DNA from 3 places in the Nonomuraea sp. NPDC052634 genome. Region 1 is predicted to be linked to each of the others. Evidence: riboswitches for the same ligand, from Rfam matches in the RefSeq annotation. Region 1 holds a riboswitch; each other region holds the start of a gene.

Region 1 (2,257 bases):
CTGCGACGGGCTGCACCTGGTCATCCACCTGGCGCGCGCGGGGTGGCTGCGCTGGCGCGACGACCTGTCGGGCGCGAAGCCGGTGCGGCCCGGCAAGGGGCCGCTGGCCGTACGCGTGCGGCTGGCGCCCGACGAGGAGGGCCTGGCGCCGGGGTTCGAGCTGACGGAAGCGGGGACGCAGAAGCGCCTAGCCGTCTATGTCACGAAAAATCCGGACGATGTGCCGGGCATCGCCGCCCTCGGCCCCGACCCGCTCGCCGAGTCGTTCACCGTCGAGGCGCTCAAGCGCATCATCGGCGGCAAGCGCACCCAGATCAAGGGCCTGCTGCGCGACCAGAAGGTGATCGCCGGCATCGGCAACGCCTACTCCGACGAGGTGCTGCACGCGGCGAAGATGTCGCCGTTCAAGATCGCCGCCACGCTGACCGACGCGCAGATCGCCGACCTGCACGAGGCCATCGTGACGACGCTGCGCGACGCGGTCGAGCGGGCTCGCGGCCTTGCGGCCAAGGACCTCAAGGCGGAGAAGAAGTCGGGGCTGCGGGTGCACAACCGTACGGGGCAGTCCTGCGACGTGTGCGGCGACACGATCAGGGAGGTGTCGTTCGCCGACTCCTCGCTGCAGTACTGCCCGACCTGCCAGACCGGCGGCAAACCGCTCGCCGACCGCCGCCTGTCCCGCCTGCTCAAGTAGGCGGGCGTCCGGTGCACCGCCTCGCGCAGGCCATGATGGAGTCATGACCGTTCCTGAGATCGAGGCCAGTGCCGTACCCGCAGACGCTTACCTGCTCGACGTCCGCGAGCAGGAGGAATGGCTGGCGGGCCACGCGCCGCAGGCCGTTCACATCCCGATGACGCAGATCCAGGGGCGCGTGGACGAGGTCCCCGACGACCGCACGATCTACGTCGTGTGCCGGGTGGGCGGCCGTTCCCTGCAGGTCGCGGCCTGGCTCAACCAGCTCGGGCGCGAGGCGGTCAACGTCGGCGGCGGCATGCAGTCGTGGGAGGCGGCGCGGCGGCCGATGGTCAGCGAGACGGGACAGGAGCCTTTTGTGGCATAAGTCGCCCACTATGGCGAATTAGTCGCCATTGAGGCATCATTGGGGCGCAAACTACAGATCGTCGCGGGAGCTCGGGGTCGCCGGGCTGAGAGGGCAGCACAACCATCCGCTGCCGACCGCCTGAACCTGTCCGGGTAATGCCGGCGTAGGGAGTGTGCGATGTCGCACGGCGTCGAAGAAGTGCCGCTGACCCTTGATGGAGAGGCCCCCAAGACCCTGGGCGTGCTCGATCAGGGCGCGCTCTGGGCCAATCTCGGGGTCAGCCTGCTCGGCTTCTCCGGAGCCCTGCTGCTGCTCGATCCGCTGGGCAACGCCCCGCTGACGCTGGCGGCGGCGCTGATCGCCACCGTGGTGGGCAGCCTCATCGGCACCGCCATGGTGGGCCTGTCGGCCGTCCCCGGCACGCGGACGGGCAAGCCCGCGATGGTGCTGCTGCGCGGGCTGTTCGGCGCCCGGATCTCCTACGTGCCCACGGTGCTGAACATCATCCAGATGATCGGCTGGGGCGCCTTCGAGCTCTGGGTGATCGCCAAGGGCGCGGGCGCGATCTTCCCGGCGGTTCCGTACCAGGTGTGGGTGATCGTGGCGGGCGTGCTGACGGCGGCGCTGACCATCTGGCCGCTCGGCTCGATCCGGCTGCTGCGCCGCTACGTCACGGTCGGCGTGATCGTGGCGATGATCTGGTTCACGGTGTTCTTCCTGCGCGAGGCCCCGTCGCCCGAGGGCGGGAGCTGGACGGCCTTCCCCGCCGCCGTGGACTACGTGATCGCGCTGTCGGTGTCGTGGGTGCCGATGGCGGCCGACTTCGCCCGGCACTCGCGCTCGGGCCGGGCCGCGTTCACCGGCGTGGTCGGCGGCTACACGCTGGCCCAGGTGGCCTGCTTGGGGCTGGGCGTCTACGCGGTGGCGCTGGCGGGCGCGGACGGCGTGCTGGCCGACCAGACGACGGTGTTCAACCCGTTCGTCGCGGTGCCGCTCGGCGCGCTGTTCTTCGGCATCCTCGTGCTGCGCGAGACCGACCAGTCGTTCGCCAACGTCTACTCCACCACGATGTCGCTGCAGAACCTCATGCCGCGGGTGGACCGGCGCATCCTGTCGACCGCCATCGGCGTGGTCACGATCGTGATCGCGCTGTTCGCGGACGTGAACTCCTACGGCGTGTTCCTCGGCGTGATCGGCGCCGTGTTCGTGCCGAT
Region 2 (2,257 bases), on a different contig from region 1:
GCAGGTGACCCTGTTCGCTGTCGTCGTCGGCGGGTTCGAAGCCGCCCGGCTGGGGCCAGGCCCACGCCTGCACGACCCGCAGCGGCGCCCCGCGCAGCTCGGCCTCGGCGAAGGCGAACTCCAGCGCCTTGCCCGCGCGGGCGGACAGGTCGGTGCCCACCACCACCTCGCCGGGCGTGGCGGCGCGGTCGCGGATGAGGACGACGTTCGTCTCGGCGTGCGCGACGACCCCGTACGCGACGGAGCCCACGAGCAGCCCGCGCACGCCGCCGAGGCCGCGGCTGCCGACGACCAGCAGCTCGGCTTCGGCGGACGCCTTGACCAGCGCCGCGCGGGGATCGCCGGGGAGCAGGACGGTCTCCACGCGGACCTGGGGCCGCTCGCGCAGCGCGCGGTCCTTGGCGGAGGTCAGCACGGACTGCGCGTTCTCGCGCATCCACCGCGCGACCTCGGCGTACCGGACGGAGGTGCCCTCCTCGCACACCCACGCGGGCACGACGTGGGCGACGGTCAGCGGCACCTGGCGCAGCGCGGCCTCGGCGGCGGCCCAGCCGGCCGCCTCAAGGCCGGGGCGGGAGCCGTCCACACCAACGATGATCACGCTCGGCTCCTCAGGGCTGGACGTAGCATTCCACCTCGGCGCGCCGGAACGACAGCCCCTTGGCTTCGGAGTCGCGGACGCAGGCCCGCTCGGCGGCGCTGAGCTTGAGCGTGCCGCAGACGGTCACGCCGGCGTAGGTGCGGCAGTCGAGGGTGGGGTCGGTACGGCCGACGCGGTAAAGCTCTCTGACGTTCGCGCGGCACTTGGCCTTGCCGGTATCGGAGTAGCGGCACTGGGCCATCAGGATGTCGTACTGCTCCTGGCTGACCTCGTGCTGTTGCATGCCGTCCCCGGCGGCGGCGGTGGCGCCGGATGCGGCCATCACGACGAGTAGTCCTGCGACAGCGGCGATTCTCATCATGTTTCCCCTGATGGGGTCCGTACCGCTGAGAAGTGCCCCCAAACCTTTTCGGGTGGGTTTGGGACCTTGGCGGGGGTGGGTACGATCAGCGCCGTCCGAACGCGGGAGCCCGGTGGAGACCGGGCTGAGAGGACGGCTGCGAGCCGCCGACCGCCAGAACCTGCTCCGGGTAATGCCGGCGAAGGGAGTTTGCGCGATGAGCGACGCGCGCTTTTCCAAGATCTACTGCGGTGAACTCCGGGTCCCGATGCGCCAGGTGCGCCTGTCGAACGACAAGACGGTCACCCTGTACGACACCTCGGGCCCGTACACCGACCCCTCCTACGAGCCCGATTTGCGCCGGGGCCTGCCGCGCCGCCGGGCGGAGTGGATCGAGGAGCGGCGGGCGGCCGGCCATCCGGTCACCCAGGTCGCCTGCGCCCGCCGGGGCCTGGTGACCAAGGAGATGGAGTTCGTGGCGGTACGCGAGGGCGTCTCGCCGGAGTTCGTCCGCGAGGAGGTGGCCGCGGGCCGGGCCATCATCCCCGCGAACGTCAACCACCCCGAGTCCGAACCCATGATCATCGGGCGTAACTTCCTCGTGAAGATCAACGCCAACATCGGCAACTCGGCGGTCACCTCCTCCATCGAGGAGGAGGTGGAGAAGATGACGTGGGCCACCCTCTGGGGCGCCGACACGATCATGGACCTGTCCACCGGCGCGGACATCCACGAGACCCGCGAGTGGATCCTGCGCAACTCCCCGGTCCCGGTCGGCACCGTGCCGATCTACCAGGCGCTGGAGAAGGTCAAGGGCCGCCCTGAGGAGCTGTCGTGGGAGGTCTTCCGCGACACCCTGATCGAGCAGTGCGAGCAGGGCGTGGACTACGTGACCGTGCACGCGGGCGTGCGGCTCGCGCACGTGCCGCTCACCGTGGGCCGCAAGACCGGCATCGTCTCGCGCGGGGGCTCGATCATGGCCGCCTGGTGCCTGGCGCACCACCGCGAGAGCTTCCTGTACGAGAACTTCGCCGAGATGTGCGAGATCCTGGCCCGCTACGACGTGTCGTTCTCGCTCGGCGACGGCCTGCGGCCCGGCTCGATCGCCGACGCCAACGACGAGGCCCAGTTCGCCGAGCTGCGCACGCTGGGCGAGCTGACCAAGATCGCGCGCGAGCACGACGTCCAGGTGATGATCGAGGGCCCGGGCCACGTGCCCATGCACAAGATCAAGGAGAACGTCGACCTCCAGCGCGAGCTGTGCGACGACGCGCCGTTCTACACGCTCGGCCCGCTCGTCACCGACATCGCGCCCG
Region 3 (2,257 bases), on a different contig from region 1:
CAGCTCGTACAGGCCGCCCGCGGTCACCGTCGTGTCGAAGCCCAGCTCCTCCTGCGTGGCCCCCACCACCAGCTCGCCGTCGCCCCGGGGGACGAGGTAGACCGGCGAGCCGTGGACGGTGCCGCGTACGCAGTGGGTGAGCAGCGGCTGCGGCGAGCGCAGGCGCATGATCTGGCCCTTGACCGGACGCACCGGCACGTCGGCCAGCTCACCGCTCCACGCCCCGGCCGCCAGCACCACCCGGTCGGCCGCCAGCACGTCCCCGTCCGCCCACGCACCGTCCGCCTCACCGGCCCCGGCGACGTCAAAGGCCCGCTCGGCACCGTCACCGGCGGCCCGTTCGCCGGCATCGGCGGGGTACGGCGCGGCAGGCGGTCCGCCGACGTGGTGAGCCCCGAGACGCAGGCCGGTCGCCGGTGCGCCGGTGGGCTTCGACAGGCGTACGCCCGTGACGGCGCCGTTCGTACGGACCAGCTCGCTGACGCGCGCCCGCACCAGCGGAACGCCGCGCCGCTCCAGGGCGGTCAGCAGCGCCGCCGTCACCCGCCGCGGGTTCACCCAGGCGTCGCCGGGCGCGAGCAGCCCGCCGCGCACGGAGGGGGCCAGCATCGGCTCCAGGCGGCGGCACTCGCGCCCGGTCAGCCGTTCGACCGGCAGGTCCAGCTTCTCCATGAACGCGGCCAGCTCGTCCAGCATCGCCATGTCGTCGGAGCCGAACGCGACGTCCAGCGTCCCCTCGGCCCGCAGATCCAGCCCGCCCGCGCCAAGCCCCGAACGGGGGCCGCGGGCCAAGGCACCGGCGGCGGAGACCTCGCCGGCGGGGAGTCCGGCGTCCTCGGCCAGCTCGGCGGCGAAGGCGGGCCAGCGGCTCAGCGCCGCCATGCCCAGCCGCAGCAGCGGCGCCTCGGTGTAGGTGACCTCGCTCACCGGCGCCAGCATCCCGGCGGCCGCGTGGGAGGCCCCGGTGGCGGGCGCGGGATCGACCACGGTGACCGGCCGTCCCTCGCACGCGAGCCGCCAGGCCACGGACAGCCCGACGACCCCGCCGCCCACGATCACGTCCATCATGCGCTCCCTTCGCCGGCATGATCCGGATCAGGTGTCTTGCGGTCGAAGGCCCGTCACAGCCTTCCTCTCAGCCCGGTCACGGCCGGACTCCCGCGCGTCTTACCGCCCACAGCCTACGACCTCGGTACGGGGCGCACGCACCGGCCCCTTATGGTCGCCGTTATGGTCATGAGCGTGAACCATGTCGTGGTGGCGGGAGCGGGTCTCGCGGGTGTGCGTACGGTGGAGGCCCTGCGCGGGCGCGGCTTCGACGGCCGCATCACGCTGCTGGGCCAGGAGCGCCATCGCCCCTACGATCGCCCGCCGCTGTCGAAGGCGGTGCTGAAGGGCGACGCCGACACCAGCTTCATCGACACCGACCTCGACGCGCTCCAGATCGACTTCCGGCCGGGCGTCGCGGCCACGTCGCTGCGCGCGGGCGTCGTGGAGACCACCGAGGGCGAGCTGCCCTACGACGGCCTGGTCATCGCCACCGGCGCCGACCCGATCAGGTTGCCCGGCGACGGCCCGCAGCACGTCCTGCGCACGCTCGACGACGCTCACGAGCTGCGGGTGATGCTCGTACCCGGAGCGCGGGTCACGGTCATCGGCGCGGGCTGGATCGGCGCGGAGGTCGCCACCGCGGCCCGGCGCGCGGGCTGCGCGGTCACGGTCATCGAGGCGGCGCAGACGCCGCTCGCCGCCGCCGTCGGCATGGAGCTCGGTGGCCGCACGATCCCCTGGTACGAGGGCATCGACCTGCGGCTCGGCACCATGGTCGAGTCGGTCGAGGAGGGCGGCGTCCGCCTGGTGGGCGGCGAGTTCGTCGAGTCCCACGTGGTCGTCACCGGCATCGGCGTGCGCCCGGCCGTCGAGTGGCTCGCCAACGCCGACATCGACCTGCACAACGGCGTCGTCACCGACGAGCACCTGCGCACCTCGCTGCCCGGCGTGGTCGCGGTGGGCGACTGCGCCGCGTGGTGGTCGCGCCGCTGGGGCACCCGCCTCAGGGTCGAGCACTGGGACACCGCGCTCAACGCCCCCGACGTCGCCGCCGCGACGCTCATGGGGGAGGAGGCGGTCTACGACCCGGTGCCGTACTTCTGGTCGGAGCAGTTCGGCCACATGCTCCAGTACGCCGGACACCACACCGAGGCCGACCGCCTCGTGTACCGGGGCGAGCCCGAGGGCAAGTGGTCGGCCGTCTGGC

The links. A riboswitch is a leader RNA that binds a small molecule or an ion and turns the genes downstream of it on or off. The one in region 1 is predicted to bind thiamine pyrophosphate.
Region 2: it holds a riboswitch for thiamine pyrophosphate, as region 1 does, so the genes downstream of both, thiC (phosphomethylpyrimidine synthase ThiC) here and AB0K67_RS19430 (cytosine permease) in region 1, are expected to answer to the same signal.
Region 3: it holds a riboswitch for thiamine pyrophosphate, as region 1 does, so the genes downstream of both, AB0K67_RS08575 (FAD-dependent oxidoreductase) here and AB0K67_RS19430 (cytosine permease) in region 1, are expected to answer to the same signal.

What each region holds. Positions count from the first base shown of each region.
Region 1 is NZ_JBFATY010000004.1:57,415-59,671, forward strand. It holds gene AB0K67_RS19420 (DNA-formamidopyrimidine glycosylase family protein) at 1-694, shown strand, start outside; gene AB0K67_RS19425 (rhodanese-like domain-containing protein) at 738-1,061, shown strand; TPP riboswitch at 1,115-1,231, shown strand; gene AB0K67_RS19430 (cytosine permease) at 1,221-2,257, shown strand, end outside.
Region 2 is NZ_JBFATY010000003.1:387,791-390,047, forward strand. It holds gene AB0K67_RS17715 (universal stress protein) at 1-601, opposite strand, end outside; gene AB0K67_RS17720 (hypothetical protein) at 612-923, opposite strand; TPP riboswitch at 1,054-1,166, shown strand; gene thiC (phosphomethylpyrimidine synthase ThiC) at 1,159-2,257, shown strand, end outside.
Region 3 is NZ_JBFATY010000001.1:1,910,015-1,912,271, reverse strand. It holds gene AB0K67_RS08575 (FAD-dependent oxidoreductase) at 1-1,068, opposite strand, end outside; TPP riboswitch at 1,056-1,172, opposite strand; gene AB0K67_RS08570 (FAD-dependent oxidoreductase) at 1,237-2,257, shown strand, end outside.